One region of the Comamonas sp. FUJ_7 genome, then DNA from elsewhere that is predicted to be linked to it. Evidence: predicted binding sites of a transcription regulator. Region 1 holds the regulator's gene; each other region holds the start of a gene.

What was found. Region 1 encodes sigma-54, which starts transcription at its own class of promoters, with help from an activator protein. Its sites were predicted from a motif close to TGGCANGNAANCTGCTTT; they were not measured.
Region 2: AC2I9W_RS08890 (TorF family putative porin) is a predicted target of sigma-54. The motif match lies at 2,324-2,341, and genes of this name have one in related genera.
Region 3: AC2I9W_RS13895 (flavin monoamine oxidase family protein) is a predicted target of sigma-54. The motif match lies at 1,765-1,782, and genes of this name have one in related genera.
Region 4: AC2I9W_RS12920 (pilin) is a predicted target of sigma-54. The motif match lies at 2,793-2,810, and genes of this name have one in related genera.

The regions. Positions count from the first base shown of each region.
Region 1 is NZ_JBXXZI010000009.1:161,184-165,752, reverse strand. It holds gene lptA (lipopolysaccharide transport periplasmic protein LptA) at 1-177, shown strand, start outside; gene lptB (LPS export ABC transporter ATP-binding protein) at 174-965, shown strand; gene AC2I9W_RS14595 (RNA polymerase factor sigma-54) at 1,114-2,715, shown strand; gene AC2I9W_RS14590 (aspartyl/asparaginyl beta-hydroxylase domain-containing protein) at 2,783-3,709, opposite strand; gene AC2I9W_RS14585 (Arc family DNA-binding protein) at 3,838-4,569, opposite strand, start outside.
Region 2 is NZ_JBXXZI010000005.1:51,053-55,621, forward strand. It holds gene amt (ammonium transporter) at 1-1,137, opposite strand, end outside; gene glnK (P-II family nitrogen regulator) at 1,173-1,511, opposite strand; gene AC2I9W_RS08890 (TorF family putative porin) at 1,529-2,281, opposite strand; gene AC2I9W_RS08895 (DUF2165 family protein) at 2,607-3,125, shown strand; gene AC2I9W_RS08900 (sulfatase family protein) at 3,204-4,532, opposite strand.
Region 3 is NZ_JBXXZI010000009.1:22,290-26,858, forward strand. It holds gene AC2I9W_RS13890 (sensor domain-containing diguanylate cyclase) at 1-1,528, shown strand, start outside; gene AC2I9W_RS13895 (flavin monoamine oxidase family protein) at 1,844-3,439, shown strand; gene AC2I9W_RS13900 (c-type cytochrome) at 3,468-3,962, shown strand; gene AC2I9W_RS13905 (RidA family protein) at 3,993-4,544, shown strand.
Region 4 is NZ_JBXXZI010000008.1:42,720-47,288, reverse strand. It holds gene AC2I9W_RS12930 (hypothetical protein) at 1-1,742, opposite strand, end outside; gene AC2I9W_RS12925 (pilin) at 1,824-2,240, opposite strand; gene AC2I9W_RS12920 (pilin) at 2,322-2,756, opposite strand; gene AC2I9W_RS12915 (FHA domain-containing protein) at 2,948-3,670, opposite strand; gene ssb (single-stranded DNA-binding protein) at 3,947-4,498, opposite strand.

The DNA.
Region 1 (4,569 bases):
GGCCAGAAGACCAGCGGCGGCTTGCCCAGCTCTTCCGTGGGGCAGGGCGGCCGTGTGCGCGCCATCATGGCACCCAAGGAGGGCTCACCGGGTGCACAGCCCAAGCCCGCCACACCCGCAACGGAAATGCGCCAGAGCATGACTCTGGGTGGCGAGAAAGACGACGAGAAAAAATGATCGAACCGACTTTCTCTGACTCTGGTCACGGCCGCACAGGCGAGGCGAGCAGCCGCCTGGAAGCCAAGCATCTGGCCAAGTCCTATGGCAGCCGCAAGGTGGTCAAGGATGTGTCGCTGTCCGTGCAAAAAGGCGAGGTCGTCGGTCTGCTCGGCCCCAACGGCGCGGGCAAGACCACCTCGTTTTACATGATCGTGGGCCTGGTGCGCAGTGATGGCGGCGAGATCTTTATCGACGGCCAGGCTGTGGGCGGCATGCCGATCCACCAGCGCTCGCGCCTGGGCCTGTCCTATCTGCCCCAGGAAGCCTCGATCTTTCGCAAGCTCAGCGTGGAAGACAATGTGCGCGCCGTGCTGGAGCTGCAAAAAGACGAGCAGGGCAAGACGCTCACGCGTGATGAAATCGAAAAGCGCCTGACCGGTCTGCTGCAGGAGCTACGTGTCGAGCACCTGCGTCAGTCGCCGGCGCTGGCGCTGTCCGGTGGTGAGCGTCGGCGTGTGGAAATCGCCCGCGCCCTGGCCACGCAGCCGCGTTTCATCTTGCTGGACGAGCCATTTGCCGGTATCGACCCGATTGCGGTGATCGAGATCCAGCGCATCATCGGCTTCCTCAAGGAGCGCGGCATCGGTGTGCTGATTACCGACCACAACGTGCGCGAAACCCTGGGCATTTGCGACCACGCTTTCATCATCAGCGACGGTCATGTGCTGGCTGAAGGCACACCAGAGCAGATTGTGGAGAACGCTGACGTGCGCCGTGTCTATCTGGGTGAGCATTTCCGGATGTGATGGTTATGCCTCCCATGCTTCCTCATTTCGTGTGGTCCCTGCCCCAGCCTTGGGTACAAGGGGCTCTGACCGGCTGCGCCCGGGCTTGCTTTGGGGCGGCCCGGCGGCGAAATCAGCCGGCTATTGATAGCGCGGGAGCCTCGCCACGATGAAACCAGGGCTGTCGCTACGCGTATCGCAACACCTGTCGCTGACTCCGCAGCTGCAGCAATCGATTCAGCTGCTGCAGCTGTCCACACTGGAGCTGGCACAGGAAGTCGAGCAGATGTTGATCGACAACCCTTTTCTGGAGCGAGCAAGCGACGAGGCAGACACCACGGCTGATGCTCCTGTAGAAATAGCGGCTAGCGCTGGTGAATACAGTACTTCAGATGGAATTCATGCTGATAATGAGTTCCAGAAAGCGCAATCAGCTACGGAAACGGTAGCGGAAGCTCTTAACCTCGAGACACCCGAAACCCTGAACTGGGAAACCGACGGCATTGACGGCCAGGACGGCGAATGGGGCGGCGAGTCCAGCAGCGAGTGGGATGCGCCATCGGTCCGCAGCTCCACGCACAACCGTGATGGCGATGACGAGACCGATGCCATCGATCTCGCACGCGAACACCAGAGCCTGACCGACTTTTTGCACCACCAGGCGCTGAGTTTGCATCTGGGCGCGGCAGATACGGCGGCGCTGCGCTTTCTCATCGAGTCGCTCAGCGACGACGGCTATCTCGAAGAGTCATTGCAAGAGCTGGCGCAAAGTCTGGCGGGCGACGACCTAGAAGAGCGCGAAGAGCTGGAGCAGCACTTTGCCATTGCGCTCAAGCTGCTGCAAAGCCTGGAGCCCGTGGGCGTGGGGGCACGCGATCTGGCCGAGTGTCTGCAGCTGCAGCTGCGCGATCTGATTCGGGAAGCCGAGGACGAGGGCACGACAGCGGCCCATATGAGCCGCCTGCTGCTGGCGCAGTCCATCTGTGCCCAGCCCATGGACCTGCTGGCGCGGCGCGATTTGCGCAAGCTTGCCAGCCTGTGCGGCGCTCGCGAAGAGCAGCTGCGCGAGGCCATCACGCTGATCGCCCGCCTTGAGCCGCGACCGGGTCGGCGCTTTGTCGACGTGGAGCGCAATATCGTGGTGCCCGATGTCATCGTGCGCCCGGTGCGAGCCAGCTCGGGCCGGGTGGACTTTTCGGTGCAGCTCAATCCCGAAGTCATGCCCAAGCTGCGTGTACATGACATCTACGCCAGCGTGCTGCGCCGTCACAAAGGCAGCGAAGGACATGCTGCGCTGCAGCAGCGCTTGCAGGAGGCGCGCTGGTTGATCAAGAACATTCAGCAGCGCTTCGACACCATCTTGCGGGTGTCCGAAGCCATCGTGGAGCGGCAGAAAAACTTCTTTGTGCATGGTGAACTGGCCATGCGCCCGCTGGTGCTGCGCGACATTGCCGATCAGCTGGGCCTGCACGAATCCACCATCAGCCGCGTGACCACGGCCAAGTACATGGCCACGCCGCAAGGCACGTTCGAGCTCAAATACTTTTTTGGCTCGGGTCTGGGCACGGAAACCGGCGGCAGTGCCTCGAGCACGGCCGTGCGTGCGCTGATCAAGCAGTTTGTCGATGCCGAGAACCCGAAAAAGCCGCTGTCGGATGCCAAGCTGGCCGACATGCTCAAGGAGCAAGGCATCGAATGCGCGCGTCGCACCGTGGCCAAATACCGCGAGCAGCTCAAGATACCAACGACTACGTTGCGCAAGGCACTGTAAATACGCTGTAAACAAGAAAGCCGCTGATGCAATGCACAGCGGCTTTTTTGTTGCGTCTGGCTTGACCTTACTTCGTGGGAACCAGCCACCAGATGAATAGCGCCAGAACTGCAATCATCAAGCCAAACTTCAAAATCTTGTAGAAGGTCGGATTCCAGTCGCGGAACTTGCGGCGGTACTTGCCCATGTAGAACGAAACCTTGAACAGCTTGCTGATCATGCCGCGAGGGTCGCCCTCGCTATTTGGGGAGCTGGCGGCGGCCACTACATTCTTGCCCAGCCAGTGGTTGAGCCACTGGGCAAAGCCATTGGTCATGGGGCGCTCCACATCGCAAAACAGCACGATGCGGTTGCCTTCAGAGCGGTTTTCGGCCCAATGCATATAGGTCTCGTCAAAGATCACGCCTTCGCCTTCGCGCCAGCTGTAGGGCGTGCCGTCGACTTCGATCATGCAGCGGTCGTCATTGGGTGCCAGCACAGCCAGGTGGTAGCGCAGTGATCCGGCATAGGGGTCGCGGTGCAGATTGAGTTTGGCGCCGGGGGGCAGCTCGGCAAACATGGCGGCTTTCACGCTGGGGATGGATTTGACCAGCGCCGTGGTCTTGGGGCACAGCTCCATGGCCGAGGGGTGGGCATCGCCGTACCACTTCAGATAAAAGCGCTTCCAGCCGGTTTTGAAGAAGGAGTTGAAGCCTGCATCGTCGTTGTTGGCGGCGGCCTTGATCTGCATGTTCTTTTGCAGATTGACGGCTTCCTCGCGGATTTCGCGCCAGTTGGCCTGCAGCGGGGCCAGCTCGGGGAAGGTGCTGGTGGGCAGGTAGGGCGTGCGTGGCACCTTGCTGAACATCAGCATGAAGACGTTGAATGGCGCTGTGAACGTGGAGTGGTCAAACAATTGCTTGACCACTTTGTGACGCACCTTGCCGCGCAGGTGCATGTACAGCGCGCAGCCGAAGAACATGAGCACCAGGGCCAGAACGATGATTTTTGCCATAGGTTGCAATTTTACCGGGGCCACTTCAAACAGGTCATGGCTCAGGTCAAACGGCAGTGCAGAAGCCTTTGATGTACTTTGAAATTGATAGCTTTCAGCGCTTCTTGAATAAGAGCTAGAGGCTGCTTTTATTGTGATTTTTGAGTAAAAGCAGATTGCACACGCTGCAGCAGTTCGCGGTTCAGGCTGCGCTGGTGGCTGCTCCAGTGGGTCTGGGCTTTGTCCAGTTCGTTCTTCAGGCGCTGTGCGGTGCCCCAGTCGCCTGATTCGGTGCACCAGATGGCGTACTCGGCCAGTACCTCAAAGCTGCTCGAGCGTTCACGCAGAAACTCGAAGGACTGGCGCGCCATGGCGTTGTCGCCCTGCGCAGCGTAGGCTCTGGCAATCAGCAGGCCCACTTCGTCCGCACGGTAGTGGATATCGGTCTGGGCAATGACTTTGAGGTGCTGCAGCGCGGCTTGTGGCTGGCCTGCATCAAAAGCTGCACGTGCTGCGCCCCAGCGGATTTCCAGGTCGTTGGCAAACGGGCCTTTCATGCTGGCCTCGAAGTGCTGCAAGGCTTGCAGGGGCTGGCCAGCTTCCAGCATGGCTTGCGCTAGACGAATTTCGTTTTGGGCCGTAGCCGAGTAGTCAAACGCCGCCTGCGCGTCACGCAGATCGCGGGTGGGGTCCAGCGACTTGACGGCCTGCCGGGCCAGCTGGCGCGCACCACGCTCCAGCCGTGAGTTGGGCAGGTAGATGGCAAGCGCATAGACCACACTGCCCAGAAAGGGAAAGGCCAGCAGAATGAACAGCCAGTAGTTGTTCTGCCCCGTGCGCACCGCATGCACGGCAAAGAACAGGGCAATGATGACGTGCAG
Region 2 (4,569 bases), on a different contig from region 1:
CAGACCCGATGCACAGAATACGCCGGTCAGGATGGCACCCAGAATGCCGCCCACACCATGCACGCCGAACACGTCGCAGACATCATCGACCTTGAGCAGGCGCTTGAGACCGGACACGCCCCAGAAGCACAGCGGGCCGGCAATGATGCCCATCACGATGGAGCCCATGGGGCCGACGAAGCCGGCGGCGGGTGTGATGCAGACAAGACCGGCCACGGCACCCGAGGCTGCACCCAGCATGGAGGCCTTGCCACGCAGCAGGGCTTCGGCGGCAATCCAGGACAGGGCCGCAGCGCCGGTGGCAACGATGGTGTTGACAAAGGCCAGACCCGCTGCGCCGTTGGCAGCACCTGCAGAGCCTGCGTTGAAGCCAAACCAGCCCACCCACAGCAGCGAGGCACCCACCATGGTCAGTGTCAGGCTGTGCGGCGGCAGGGCTTCCTTGCCAAAGCCGATGCGCTTGCCCAGCATGTAGGCGCCCACCAGACCGGCGATGGCAGCATTGATGTGGACCACGGTGCCGCCCGCAAAGTCCAGCGCGCCGTCTTCGGCCAGCAGGCCGCCGCCCCACACCATGTGGGCCATGGGGATGTAGCTGAAGGTGAACCACAGAACGGCAAAAATGATCACGGCCGCGAACTTGATGCGCTCGGCAAACGCACCCACGATCAGCGCTACGGTGATGGCCGCAAAGGTAGCCTGAAAGGCCACGAACACATACTCGGGAATGGTGGCCAGCAGGTGCGACAGCGTGTCAGGCGTGATTCCTTTGAGGAAGACCTTGTCGAAGCTGCCGAAGAATTTGCCTTCCCCGCCAAAGGCCAGTGTGTAGCCGTAAATGGTCCACAGCACGGTCACCAGCGAAAAGATCACAAAGACTTGGGCCAGCACGCTCAGCATGTTCTTGCTGCGTACCAGGCCGCCGTAGAACAGGGCCAGGCCGGGGATGATCATCAAAATGACCAGCATGGTCGAAGTCAGCATCCAGGCAGTATCGCCGGCGCTGAGTGTCGGGACGGCTTCCACGGTAGCGGCAACAGCCGGTGCAGCTGCGGAAGCGGCGTCCTGTGCCAGCGCTGCGGCGCTGGCAGCCAGCAGGCCCAGTCCCAGGCCTGCACTCAAGAGTTTCTTAGTCATGGCAATTTCTCTTTCGCGAAGTCAGTGAGTAGGGCTCACAGGGCCGATTCACCGGTTTCACCGGTGCGGATGCGCAGGGACTGCTCCAGCGGCATGACGAAAATCTTGCCGTCACCGATCTTGCCGGTGCGTGCTGCGCCTTCGATGGCGTCCAGTACGGGCTCCAGCAGCTCGTCGGCAATGGCGACTTCGATCTTGAGCTTGGGCAGAAAATCGACCACGTATTCGGCTCCGCGGTACAGCTCGGTATGGCCCTTCTGGCGGCCAAAGCCCTTCACTTCGGTCACGGTGATGCCTTGCACACCGATCTGGGACAGCGCCTCGCGAACTTCGTCCAGCTTGAAGGGTTTGATGATGGCGGATACCAACTTCATGACAGGCTCCTCAGAGATTAAAAAGTCTTGGCCAGCGTCACGATCAGACGCGCCTTGTTCACATCGCCAAAATAGGCTTTCTTGTTGGCTCCGGTGACTGCGCCAGACAGCGAGAAACCGTCTCCCAGGTCATACGCACCGCCCACGCTGTAGTCCACATAGTTGGGCACGCCCAGGCTCTTGATGTCGCTGGAAAAATGCGTGTAGCCCACGGATGCTTTGAGCGTCACCTTGGGTGCCACTTCCTGGCTGTAGGCCAGTTGCAGGTAGCCGGTGTTGCGCCCCTTCAGGCCCGAACCATCACGTGCCCCGGCCCAGCCAAAGTAGTCCTTGGAGACGGTGTGCGAATACTTGGCCGTGAACGGGCCGTAAGTGCCAGCGCCATAGATCTCGGTGGTGTTGCCACGGGCATTGCCGGAGTAGACATAGGTCAGTGCACCCAAGTCCCAGTCGATGTCTGCGGCCTTGAATTTGTAGCCACCGTAGAAGTCGGTTTCCAGCGAGTTGCCGGGCAGCCAGTCCACCGAAGAATTCCAGTTGCCCACATAGAAGCCGCTGTCGCCAAAGCTGTAGTCAAAACCGCCTTGCAGCGCGGGCTTGAAAGCCTTGTTGCGCCCCGTGTCTTGGTCCTGACCACGGAACTTGTAGTTGCTGGTCAGTGCCACATTGGCAGACAGCTGTGCATGTGCCCACATGGGGGCAAGGACAGCACAGCTCAGGGCCGCTGTCTGTGCAAGGCGTTTGAAGCGGTGGGTAGCGAGACTGGACATTCTGGTTTCCTCCGTTTTGCAAAATTCTTTGACACAACGGATAAAGCACAGAGCGTGCCAACTGTTTTTGAGAGCGCAAAACCACGCTTGTGGGAGTGAATGAAGGCTGGCTGGCAGCAGCTGCATGCACTGTTTTTGTGCATGCCATCGATGCTTTCAAGACAAAGTCTCTCCACGCACCGAAGCGCGGCGGACTGCACTGATGTGGTGCATTGAGGTGGAGCCTGTGTTGACGCGTTTTACGCTGTACAAAGACAATCGGCGCCTCTTTTGCCGGCCAGCCCGGCTTGTTCGTCTCCCCCATTTTTGAGAGCCGGAGTGTTGAATGCTGATTCGCCTTTCCAAATCCGTCATGGTGCTGGCCATGGCTTTCTTTGCCACGCTGGTCGCTTTCGGCAACATCACCGACTACGCCACCAACTTTGCCTTTGTCCACCATGTCTTCCTGATGGACACCACCTTCCCGGGCAACGGCATCATGTACCGTGCCATAGAGCAGGAATGGGTGCATCACGCAGGCTATATCGGCATCATTGCGCTGGAGACGCTCACCGCCGTACTGTGCTGGGTCGGTGGATTCAAGCTGCTGCAGGCGCGCAGTGCTGCACCCAAGGTGTTTCGTACGGCCAAGAGCTGGGCTATTGCGGGGCTGACGCTGGGCTTTCTGACCTGGCAAGTGGCGTTCATGTCCATCGGCGGCGAGTGGTTCGGCATGTGGATGTCCAAGCAGTGGAATGGCGTGCCTTCGGCATTCCGCTTCTTCATCACGTTTTTAGCGGTGCTGATTTATCTCACCATGGATAACGACGCTTTGCCCGAGCAGCAGGAAGCCGCTGCACGCTGAAAGACGGCGGTGCGAATGCACCGCTGTTCAACGCAAAAAAGCCTGCTGACAGTGCGTCAGCAGGCTTTTTTGGAGGCCTTAGTAACTGGCCTGGGGCAGGTCGTTTTGGGTGAACACCAGCGAGACTTTGGCCTCTTCGGGAATCGGCGGCAGGCTCTGGTTCCACTGCTCCCAGGCGGCGCGCAACTCGGCCAGCTTTTGCGGCTCGCGCTCACGCAGATTGGCGCGCTCGCGTGGGTCCTGTGTGATGTTGAACAGGTACTCGATGCCTTCGATCTGCAGATACTTCCAGTTGCCACGAATCAGCGCTTTTTGCGCGCGGTGCTTCATGCGCCAGGCCAGGTCGCGCTCAGGCTCCCAGCTTGGGTCTTGCATCAGCGGCAGCAGGCTGATGCCGTCTTGTGGATAGTCGGGGTGGGCATCCACGCCGGCTGCGGCCAGGAAGGTGGTGGACCAGTCCATGGTCAGATTCGGCGTGTCGCACACAGCACCTGCAGCTATGCGTGCCGGCCAGCGGGCCAGCAAGGGCACGCGAATGCCGCCTTCGAGCAAGTCCATTTTCTGGCCGACAAAGGGCCAGGTGTTGGAGAAGCGCTCGCCGCCGTTGTCGCTGGTAAAGACGATGAGCGTGTTCTCGCTCATGCCTTGCTCCTCCAGCGCATCCAGCAGCCAGCCAATGCCTTCGTCCATGTGGTGAATCATCCGCTGGTAGGTGTCGATAGAGCCGCCATCCACATGCTTGCCCATGCCCTTGAGGCGCTCTGACTCTGCGCGGTCGTCGCGCGTCAGCCAGGGCCAGTGCGGGGCGCTGTAGTGCAGCGACAGATAAAACGGCTTGTCGCTTGTCTGGCGCTTGACGAAGTCCACGGCACGGCGGCTGAGCAAATCGGTCAGATAGCCGTCTTCTTCATGCGGCTCTTCGTTGACCCAGAAGTCGGGTCGGCCGCGCGGGTCGCAGTGGGCAAAGTAATCATTGCCGCCGGCATGAAAACCGTAGAACTCTTCGTAGCCCGATTGGCGCGGGCCAAAGTGGGGAGGGTAGCCCAGATGCCATTTGCCGATGAGTGCCGTCGCATAGCCCGCGTCGCGCAGCAGCGATGCCACCGTGGGGTGCTCGGGCGGCAGGCCCAGCACCTTGTCGCCATGCACGCTGGCAATCGGCTCCTCGGCTGCGCCGCGCAGACGGTACTGCCAGCGGCCCGTGGCCAGCGCAAAGCGCGTGGGCGAGCACACGGCGGAGTTGGAATACCCGCGCGTAAAGCGCAGGCCCTGGGCGGCCATGGCGTCCAGCCGGGGCGATACATCGGTGGCGTTGTTGTGCGCATCGCGTGCGCCGGTGCAGCCCAGGTCGGCATAGCCCAGATCATCGGCCAGGATGAAGATCAGATTGGGGCGGGGATCGGTCATAAGTGGTGATTGCGCAGAATCTTCAAAAACAGGAGCT
Region 3 (4,569 bases), 140 kb from region 1:
GACACTGCTCAGCGCGCTTATCCCTTTTGCCAACACCTTCTATGCCGGCTATCTGGTGCAGCGCCAGCAGCTGATCGACACCACGCTGGAAGGCCACCACGCCTACGCCACCAAGCTGGCCAGGAGCACGGACGATTTTCTGCACTCTGCGCTGCAGCAGCTGGCCTACAGCGCCCGGCTTATGGGAACGCAGATGAAGAACACCGACTACCTGTCGCAAGAGGCCAATCGCCTGCGTCTGCAGACCAAGAGCTTTAACTCCGTCACCATCATCGACCCCACCGGCTATGTGCTGGCCACCTCCCCAGAGACGCTGCAGATCAAGGGCAAGACACTGGAGAGTCCGGGGGTGATCGAGACGCTGAAAACCCGGGGCCCGGTCATCAGCAAGCCCTATCTATCCGTTGCCGGCAACTACATCGTCTTCATCTCCCAGCCCATCTTCAGCCAAGCCGGCACCTACCTGGGTGCCGTGGGCGGCAGCATCTACCTCAAGGACGAAAGCATTCTCGATACCTTGCTGGGCTCACATTTCTACCAGGACGGCACCTATGTCTATGTGGTGGACAGCGACCGCCGCATCATCTACCACCCGGAGAGCAGCCGCGTGGGCGACACCATCAAGAACAACGAGGTCATCAACGCCGTGACCCAGGGCCAGTCCGGCACGTCTCCGGTACTCAACAGCAAGGGAGTGCAAATGCTGGCCGGCTACGCCACCATTCCATCGGCGGGCTGGGGCATCGTCGCTCAGCGCCCCAAGGCCTCCACACTGGCGCCGCTGGACAAGCTGATGCGCTCCGTGCTCTACAAGACGCTGCCCATTGCAGCACTGATGCTGATCGTCATCTGGTGGAGCGCGCGCCAGATCGCCCGCCCGCTGCGCCAGCTGGCCAACAGCGCAAACGACATGGACAGGCCCGAAACAGCCCAGTCCATTCAGGACGTCAAATCCTGGTACTTCGAATCCCATGAGCTCAAGAAAGCCATGCTCAAAGGCCTGAGTCTTTTGCAGCGCAACATCACCAAGCTGCGCGAGGATGTGAACACCGACCCGCTGACGGGCCTGGGCAACCGCCGCCATCTGGAGGCAGCCATCGCCAGTCTTGAGTCTCGGGTGCAGCCTTTTTCCGTCATTGCGATCGACATTGATCACTTCAAGCGCATCAACGACAGCTACGGCCACAGCACGGGTGACGAGGTGCTCAAGCAGCTGGCGCGAACCATGCGCGAAGTCTCACGCTCCGGCGACCTGCCCTGCCGCGTGGGCGGAGAGGAGTTCTTACTGCTGCTGCCCGATGCACCGCTGGAGGCCGCCGCAAGTGCCGCCGAGCGCCTGCGCCTGCTGGTAGAGAAGATGGAGCTTGCGCAGGTCGGCCACATCACCATCTCTTTGGGCGTGGCCCACTGGCCTCAAAGCCATGCGGATATCGCCGGCGTCTTTGAACAGGCCGATGCCATGCTCTATGCCGCCAAGAATGGGGGACGCAACCGTGTCATGGTCAGCCCCCTTGCAGCGGCGAGCTAAAAGCGTGCTGAAGACCTAAGGACCGCTCCCGCCCACCATCCCCAAGGCGTATTCGCAATAGCAGCGAATACGCCTTTTTTCACGCCTGAGCGTGCAGGCTGATTGCACCAATTTGATCAGTGATGCTTCAAATTAGTGAGCATGCACCATAAGCGGTACAAAGGATTGAGACACTTCAAGCTCAAAAGCACAGCAAACCCATGATTTCATTGAGTTAATGACCGGCATCGCAGCTCTGGCACAGCTCTTGCTCAACTCCCTGTAAGACGTCGCCCCACAAGGGCGGCGCAATGGATTCACAGCACAGGAGTACCCATGTCAGAGCCACGCTCAACCGTCAGCCGCAGACAACTGCTTTCCATGATCGGCAAAGTCGCCGGCGGCAGTGCCATGTACCAGGCCATGTCTTCTCTCGGCTATGCCGCCGAATCGCACTACAGCGGCCCCGTCAAGCTGAGCCATGCTAAGCCCGGCTCCACCGTACTGGTGCTGGGCGCAGGCCTGGCCGGCATGGTGGCCGCGATTGAATTGCGCGCTGCGGGCTACAAGGTGCAGCTGCTCGAATTTCAGGGCCGCGCCGGTGGCCGCTGCTGGACGCTACGCGGTGGCGACGAATTCACCGAACTGGATGGCACACGCCAGAAAGTCGGCTTTGCCAAGGGCAACTATTTCAACCCCGGCCCCTGGCGCGTGCCCTACCACCACCACGCGATGCTGGACTACTACAAGCGCTTTGGCATCAAGCTTGAAGCCTTCAACCAGGTCAACTACAACGCCTATCTGCACAACAGCAAGGCCCTGGCGGGCAAGCCCCAGCGCTTTCGCCATGTGCAAACCGATGTCTATGGCCATGTAGCCGAATTGCTGTCCAAGGCCACGAACCAAGGTGCGCTGGACCAGGCCGTCAGCAAGGAGGACAAGGAGCGCCTGCTGGAAGGCCTCAAGGCCTGGGGCGTACTGGACAAGGAATACCGCTACCGCTCAAGCAATGCGGTCAGCGATTTCCGCGGCTACGACATCGACCCCGGCGGCGGCCTGATGGCGCTGGCCAAGCCCTCCACGCCCATGGGACTGCACGATCTGCTGGAGTCCAATCTGTGGCGCCAGATGGGCGTGGGCAATATCTACGAGTTCCACAGCGCCATCTTCCAGCCCGAGGGCGGCATGGACATGCTGGCGCAAGCCATGGCCCGCGATCTGGGCCCGGCCATTCGCTACAACGCCAAAGTCACCAGGATCGCGCAAAACGACAAGGGCGTGACCGTGGACTATGTGGACAGCCTCAAGCCCGGTGCCACACTGCATGCCCGTGCCGACTGGTGCGTGTGCACCATTCCGCTGTCCATCCTCAGCCAGATCGAAGTGCAGGCCAGCAGCGCCATGCAAAACGCCATTGCCGCTGTGCCCTACGGCAGCTCCATGAAAGTAGGCCTGGAGTTCAAACGCCGCTTCTGGGAGGAAGACGAGCGCATCTACGGCGGCATCAGCTACACCGATCTGCCCATTCAGCAGATTTCCTACCCCTCCACCGGCTATATGGGCAGCGGCCCCGCCGTGCTGCTGGGCGGCTACGCCTTTGAAAACAGCAACAGCTACCGCTTTTCCTCGCTCAAACCAGCCGAGCGCATCCGCCTGGCGCTGGAGTACGGCGCGCAGATTCACCCTCAATACAAGCAGGAGTTCCTCAACGGCGTATCCGTGGCCTGGCACCGCATTCCCTGGATCAACGGCTGCTTTGGCAACTGGACCGACGCCCTGCGCGAGCAGCACTACCAGAACCTGGCCCAGGTCGATGGCCGCCTGGTGCTGGCGGGCGAGCATGTCTCGTACATCCCCGCCTGGCAGGAGGGCGCCGTGCTGTCCTCGCTGGACGCCATCCAGCGCCTGCATGCCAAGGCCTCCAGCCTCTGACCACCCACATCTCTAGAAAGAGCACACCATGATGAACACATTGCACCGTCTTTGCGCCGCATCCGCCCTGGCTTTGGGTCTTTCTGCGGGAGCGCTGGCCCAATCACAGGGCACGCAGGATGTGAAAAACCTGCAGCCGCTGCAGTCCGCCGCCATCCTGGCCATCAGCGCCGCAGACACCCAAGCGCTGATGAGCAACTTCTCGTCGCTGCGCCCGCGCTTTTCGCAAACCGGCGGTGAAGCCCTGTACCAGAGCACCTGCCAGGGCTGCCACATGGCCAAAGGCGAAGGCGCCAAGGGCGCGGGCTTTTACCCTGCCCTTGCCTCCAACCCCAAGCTGGCCGCTGCCGCCTACCCTGCCTCGGTCGTCATGAACGGGCTGCACGGCATGCCCTCTTTTGCCAGCAAGCTCTCTGACGAGCAGATTGCCGAGGTCGTGAACTATGTGCGTAGCAACTTTGGCAACCAGTTCACCGACAAGCTGACCGCCGCTGACGTCAAGCCCTTTCGCATCACCCAGTAAGCGCCCCCACCAATTCATTCAGGAGATCCCATGAACATTCCATCCATCCTCAAGACCACCATCACCGCTGCCGCTTTGGGCGCAGCCGCCCTGCTCACCGGCTGTGCTGCCACCACCGCTGGGGGCGGCGATGTCGTGCGCTACAAGACACCGGGATCCACCTTCCCTATCGCCGCTGCCGTGGAAATTCCCACCGATGCGCGCACCGTCTATCTATCGGGTAAGGTGCCGCCCGTGGTGGACAAGTCCAAGCCTGCCACCGATCCCGCAGCCTACGGCGGCGACACCGAGGGCCAGACCGTGGCCATCCTCCAAGGGCTGGAAGAGCAGCTCAAAAGCATGAACCTCAGCATGAGCGATGTGGTGAAGATGCAGGTCTTTCTGGTGGCCGATCCGGCCAAGGGCGGCAAGATGGACTTTGCCGGTTTTATGCGCGGCTACACCCAGTTTTTCGGCACGGCAGCGCAGCCCCATCTGCCCGCCCGCTCGGCCTTCCAGATTGCCGCGCTGGCCAACCCGGCCTGGTATGTAGAGATTGAAGTGGTGGCGGTGCGCGCCGCCAAAGCGAAACCTTCAATTTGATAGCTGATAGCGCTTTATGGACAAG
Region 4 (4,569 bases), on a different contig from region 1:
TGCAGGCTGGGGACCGCTTGCACCGCCGCCAGCAAATGCTCCATTGTCGGGCCTAGCTGTTTGGCATCAATGAACAAGCTAGCCATGAACACATGCAGGTTGGAGCGCTCCTGTGCCACCCCGGCAATTCGAGGGTTTTGCAGCGCCGCCTGGGCAATGGCCAACAAGTCGTCTTGCTGGATAAAGCCGCTGCAGCTTTTTTGCGAATGCAGGGTTTTGAGCTTGTCCAAGGTGCTGACGATAGAAAAACGCTGCGGTGCAAGCGGCAGTTCGCGCAGCACCTGATCGCGCCGCGCTTGCAACTCCGCCTCGGGCTTATCCAGCACGCACGCCAGTTGCAGCCCTTGCAGACTCAGGGTGCCTGCATTGGGGCGCAGTTGCGCTGTGGCATCAAGCACCTGCAGCGCGCTTTCGACCTTATTCATTTGTGACCAATGCTGCCCCAAATACTGCGCAGCCCGAATCGAACCAGGGTGCTGCCCGTACCACATTTGCGCAGCGATGAGGGGCTGACCAAACAGCGTGGTGGTTTGAAACAGCACCCCCGCCAGCAGCAGCCCATAAGCCCCCACGCCCAGTGCCAGCAGCCGCTCTGTGTGCCGCTTTTCAGCCCATTGCCATACCGCCACCAGCAGCGTAAACAGAGGCAAAGCCAAGGCCAGATAGTTGCGGTGCTCAAAATACAGCTCCAGCGGCACTACGCTGGACTCCACCACATGCGCCACCGCAAACCACATCAGTGCCAGCAAAGGCAGGCGCGTGCTACGGCGTACCGCAAAAGCCAACACCCAAATACCCAGCCAAGCCCCTGCCGCCACCAGTGCGGACAGGTTCTCAGCGGAGTAGATGGGGTAATCATCATGAAACGGGCCAAACGCCACGGCACGGGGCACAAAGGCCAGCCACAGGTAGTCCCACAAAATCACGGCTTCCGTCCACAACCGCCCGCCCAGGGTAAATTCGCGCACGGCGTAAGCTGAATCGGCTCCCCAGACGATGTTCAACAAATAAGCCCCAATTGCCGTGGCCGGAAGGTAAAAAAATAGCACTTTGAAGCCCAGCCACCCCCGCCGTTGCGCGGTATCGCTCAGCCGGGGCGGCATCAGCCAGCAGCCTTCCAGAACCCACGCCAGCAGGGGCAAAATCGCCGCCTGCTCCTTGGACAACACACCCAACAGCGTGCCCACCCCCAAACCACCTGCCATCCACAGCCAGCCACGCAGGCCCGGCTGTCCCAGATAGGCTCGACCCAGCAAATACAGCCACAGGCCCAGCAACATAAAGCTGCTCGACAGCACCGCCATGCGCTGCACCGCCATCAACACGCCCGAGGCCGACAGCGGCAGCAGCAACCACACGCCCGCGCCCAGTGCCGCCAGCCAGGCCGCCTTGGCCTGGGGCCAGCCTCGCAGGCACCCCAGGTTAAATAACACCGCCCACAGCAGCAGCCCGTTGATGGCGTGCAGCAAGGTGTTGGTGCGCAATATTTCTGGGGGGGAGGCAGGCCAGCCGCTACCGTCGATCAAAAAGCTGGCCAGGGCTATCGGGCGGCCCAGCGGCCCGGCGTCTCCTGCAAAGACAAACTCCAGCGCAGCCTCTGCATCTATCTGGCCTTGGGCAAATACGTAGGCCAGACCACCCAAATTAGGCGGGTCATCAAAATGCCAGCCACCGTTCCAGCCAAAACTATAGAGAAAAAGGGTCAGCCCGAGCAGGGTCAGAAAAAAAACCAAAGCCGCCATGCGCGACTGAAAAACATGGGGTATAGACAAATCAGATACCACGCAAAAAATCAGCACCACCAATGGTGCTGCGATAGGAAATTATCGGCAACTCGATGGCCGGTAACGTGTCTCCAGCGTGCCGCCAGTGCAGCTCCAACGCGAGATTTCATCCGATCCACCGCCTTGCACAACAACCGTAGCACCAGCCACCACCTTGGTGTTAAAGGTCACAATTACTTGGCTGGCATTAACCTGTATGGAGCGCACGGCATTGCCCTTAACGCTGGCCACAGACACCAAACCGGCCTGCGCATTGTTGGTGGGCCAATCGCCCTTGGTCACGTAATGCTCGGCGATGGCTGACTTGGCTGAGCTTGCCAAGCCTATCCCCTCAGCCACATGGGCACGCTTGGTGTAGTCTTGGTAGGCTGGCAAGGCCACGGCGGCCAAGATGCCAATAATGGCCACCACAATCATCAGCTCGATCAAGGTAAAGCCTGCTTGAACGCGTGACATGATGCCCTCCGTGTTAAAAATAAAAAAGGGTGACTAGCACCCTTTTTGATTTGGCTTGGCGTTTAGCCAGTTACCAGCGAGTTAACGGCAGGAAACTGGCAGGTACTTGGCGTTAATGTCTGTACCAGCAGCAGCATTGCATGTCCACTCCACGGAGCCGGCATTAGCTGCAGCAGCACCCTTGAAGACCAGCTTTTTACCGGCGTCCACTTTGGTGTTGAATACCACTGTAATTGTGCTGGTGGCAACGGTCACGCTACGCACTGCGTTGCCTTTGATGGATGCAGCAGAAGCAATACCGGCTGCGGTGTTGTCGGCAGGCCACTCCCCCTTGGAGGAGTAGTACTCGGTCAACGCAGTCTTGGCACCACTAGCCAAGCTCATGCCTTCAGACACGTGCGAGCGCTTTGTGTAATCCTGATAAGCAGGCAGAGCCACAGCAGCCAAAATACCGATGATCGCCACAACGATCATCAGTTCGATCAGGGTAAAACCCTTTTGAATGGAACGCTTCATTGAAAAACTCCCTAGGTTGATGAAGTAGCCATCTACTATGCAAGCTACGTGCCAGCTATTTTTTCTCGGTGTTTTCACTGAAAAATGACACGTTTGGCAAAAATTGTTCGCTTGCTAGAAACATTTTTGGCAACCCGTGCGGGCGTCATGACAAATTTGTCAGTCAGCTTGACGACCATCAAGCTCAATGGCTACTCCACGACAAAACGCATGGAGCTTCCCGCCAGCTCCACCGTATCGCCATTGAGCAAGGGGACCGACAGGGGACCGACTACCTGACCGTTGAGCTTGAGGTCTTCGCTCTTGCCTTCAAGCTGGGTCAGCACAAAGCCATGGGGTTTTTGTGTAATGGATGCAATGGCAACGCCAGGCTTTCCCAGGGTGGTGACAACCTTGAACAGCGGCACCTCCTTGCCCGCCAGGCTCCCTGTGAGCATGCGAATGACGGCATGACGCTCAGGCAAGGCCGATAAAGCGCCTTGAATGGTTGAAGCAAAGCTGGAGATTTCGCCAAAACCGGAGGGGCTGGACAGCTTGGCATAGTCACTGTCTGCCTCTTCAGAAATATGGGCCAATGACTTTTTGAGATTCTGGTTTGGAGATGCTGATGCATGCATATCGACAGCCGCAGTGTCCAAAAAGCGAATCTTGTAGCGTCCAATATCCAGCAAGTCGCCATTGAGCAAGTCCTGCTTCTGAACTGCCCGGCCATTGACATAGGTGCCGTTGGTGCTGCGGAGGTCTTCGATACTGACTTTGCCATCCGTGATGGTGAGCACTGCATGCTCGCCGCTGACCGCCAGATTCTCGATCACGATGTCGTTGTAAGGGCGACGACCCAAGGTCGTGCGCTCCTTGGTGAGCTGTACTTCCTTGATGACAGCACCGTCGATTGAGATGACCAAAGTCGGCATGCTCGAAGCTCCTGAGGAAACGCCAAGTCTTGCTTGGCTGCACTGGCTGGACTCTTCACACTGTACGTGTGATCCCGTGCAAAGTCACCAATCGTAACTGGATGAAACGCACTCACATGCTCGCATCTTATTTCAGTAAATCGATCAGTGTTGGTATGTCTATTGAATTTCTCAACTTGCCCGGTAGAAGCAAGTCTGATGCCTGCACATAAACAACAAGGCCCACCTCTCTTTCGAGAGTGGGCCTCGCATCAACAAAACCTATCTAAGGAATTTTTAGAACGGGATGTCGTCATCCATGTCATCAAATCCTGAAGCTGCTCGTTGGGGAGGAGGTGCCATGGGCGCAGGGGCAGGACGTTGCTGCTGCATGGGAGCTGGGGCGGAGCGTTGTTGCATGGGTGCAGGCGCCTGGCGACGAGGGGCTTCGTAGCTGCTTTCGCCATAACCATCATCACTGCCATAGCCGCCTTGCTGCTGACCACCGCCCTGGCGGCTGCCCAGCATCTGCATGGTGTCGGCGCGGATTTCGGTAGCGTAGCGCTCCTGGCCGGTGGCCTGGTCGGTCCATTTGCGGGTACGCAGGCTGCCTTCCACATAGACCTGGCTGCCCTTGCGCAGGTACTGACCTGCGATTTCCGCCAAACGCCCATTGAACGTCACGCGATGCCACTCAGTGGCCTCGCGGTTTTCACCGGTGTTCTTGTCGCGCCAGCGGTCTGTGGTGGCGATGGTCACATTGGCCACCTGGTCGCCGCTGGGAAAGGTGCGCATTTCAGGGTCACGGCCCAGATTGCCGACGATGATGACTTTGTTGACGGATGCCATAGAGATACCTTTTCAGTTGAAGTGGCCTGGGTTTTAAGGATGAGTCCCAGACCAATGAAGTGCGCATTTTG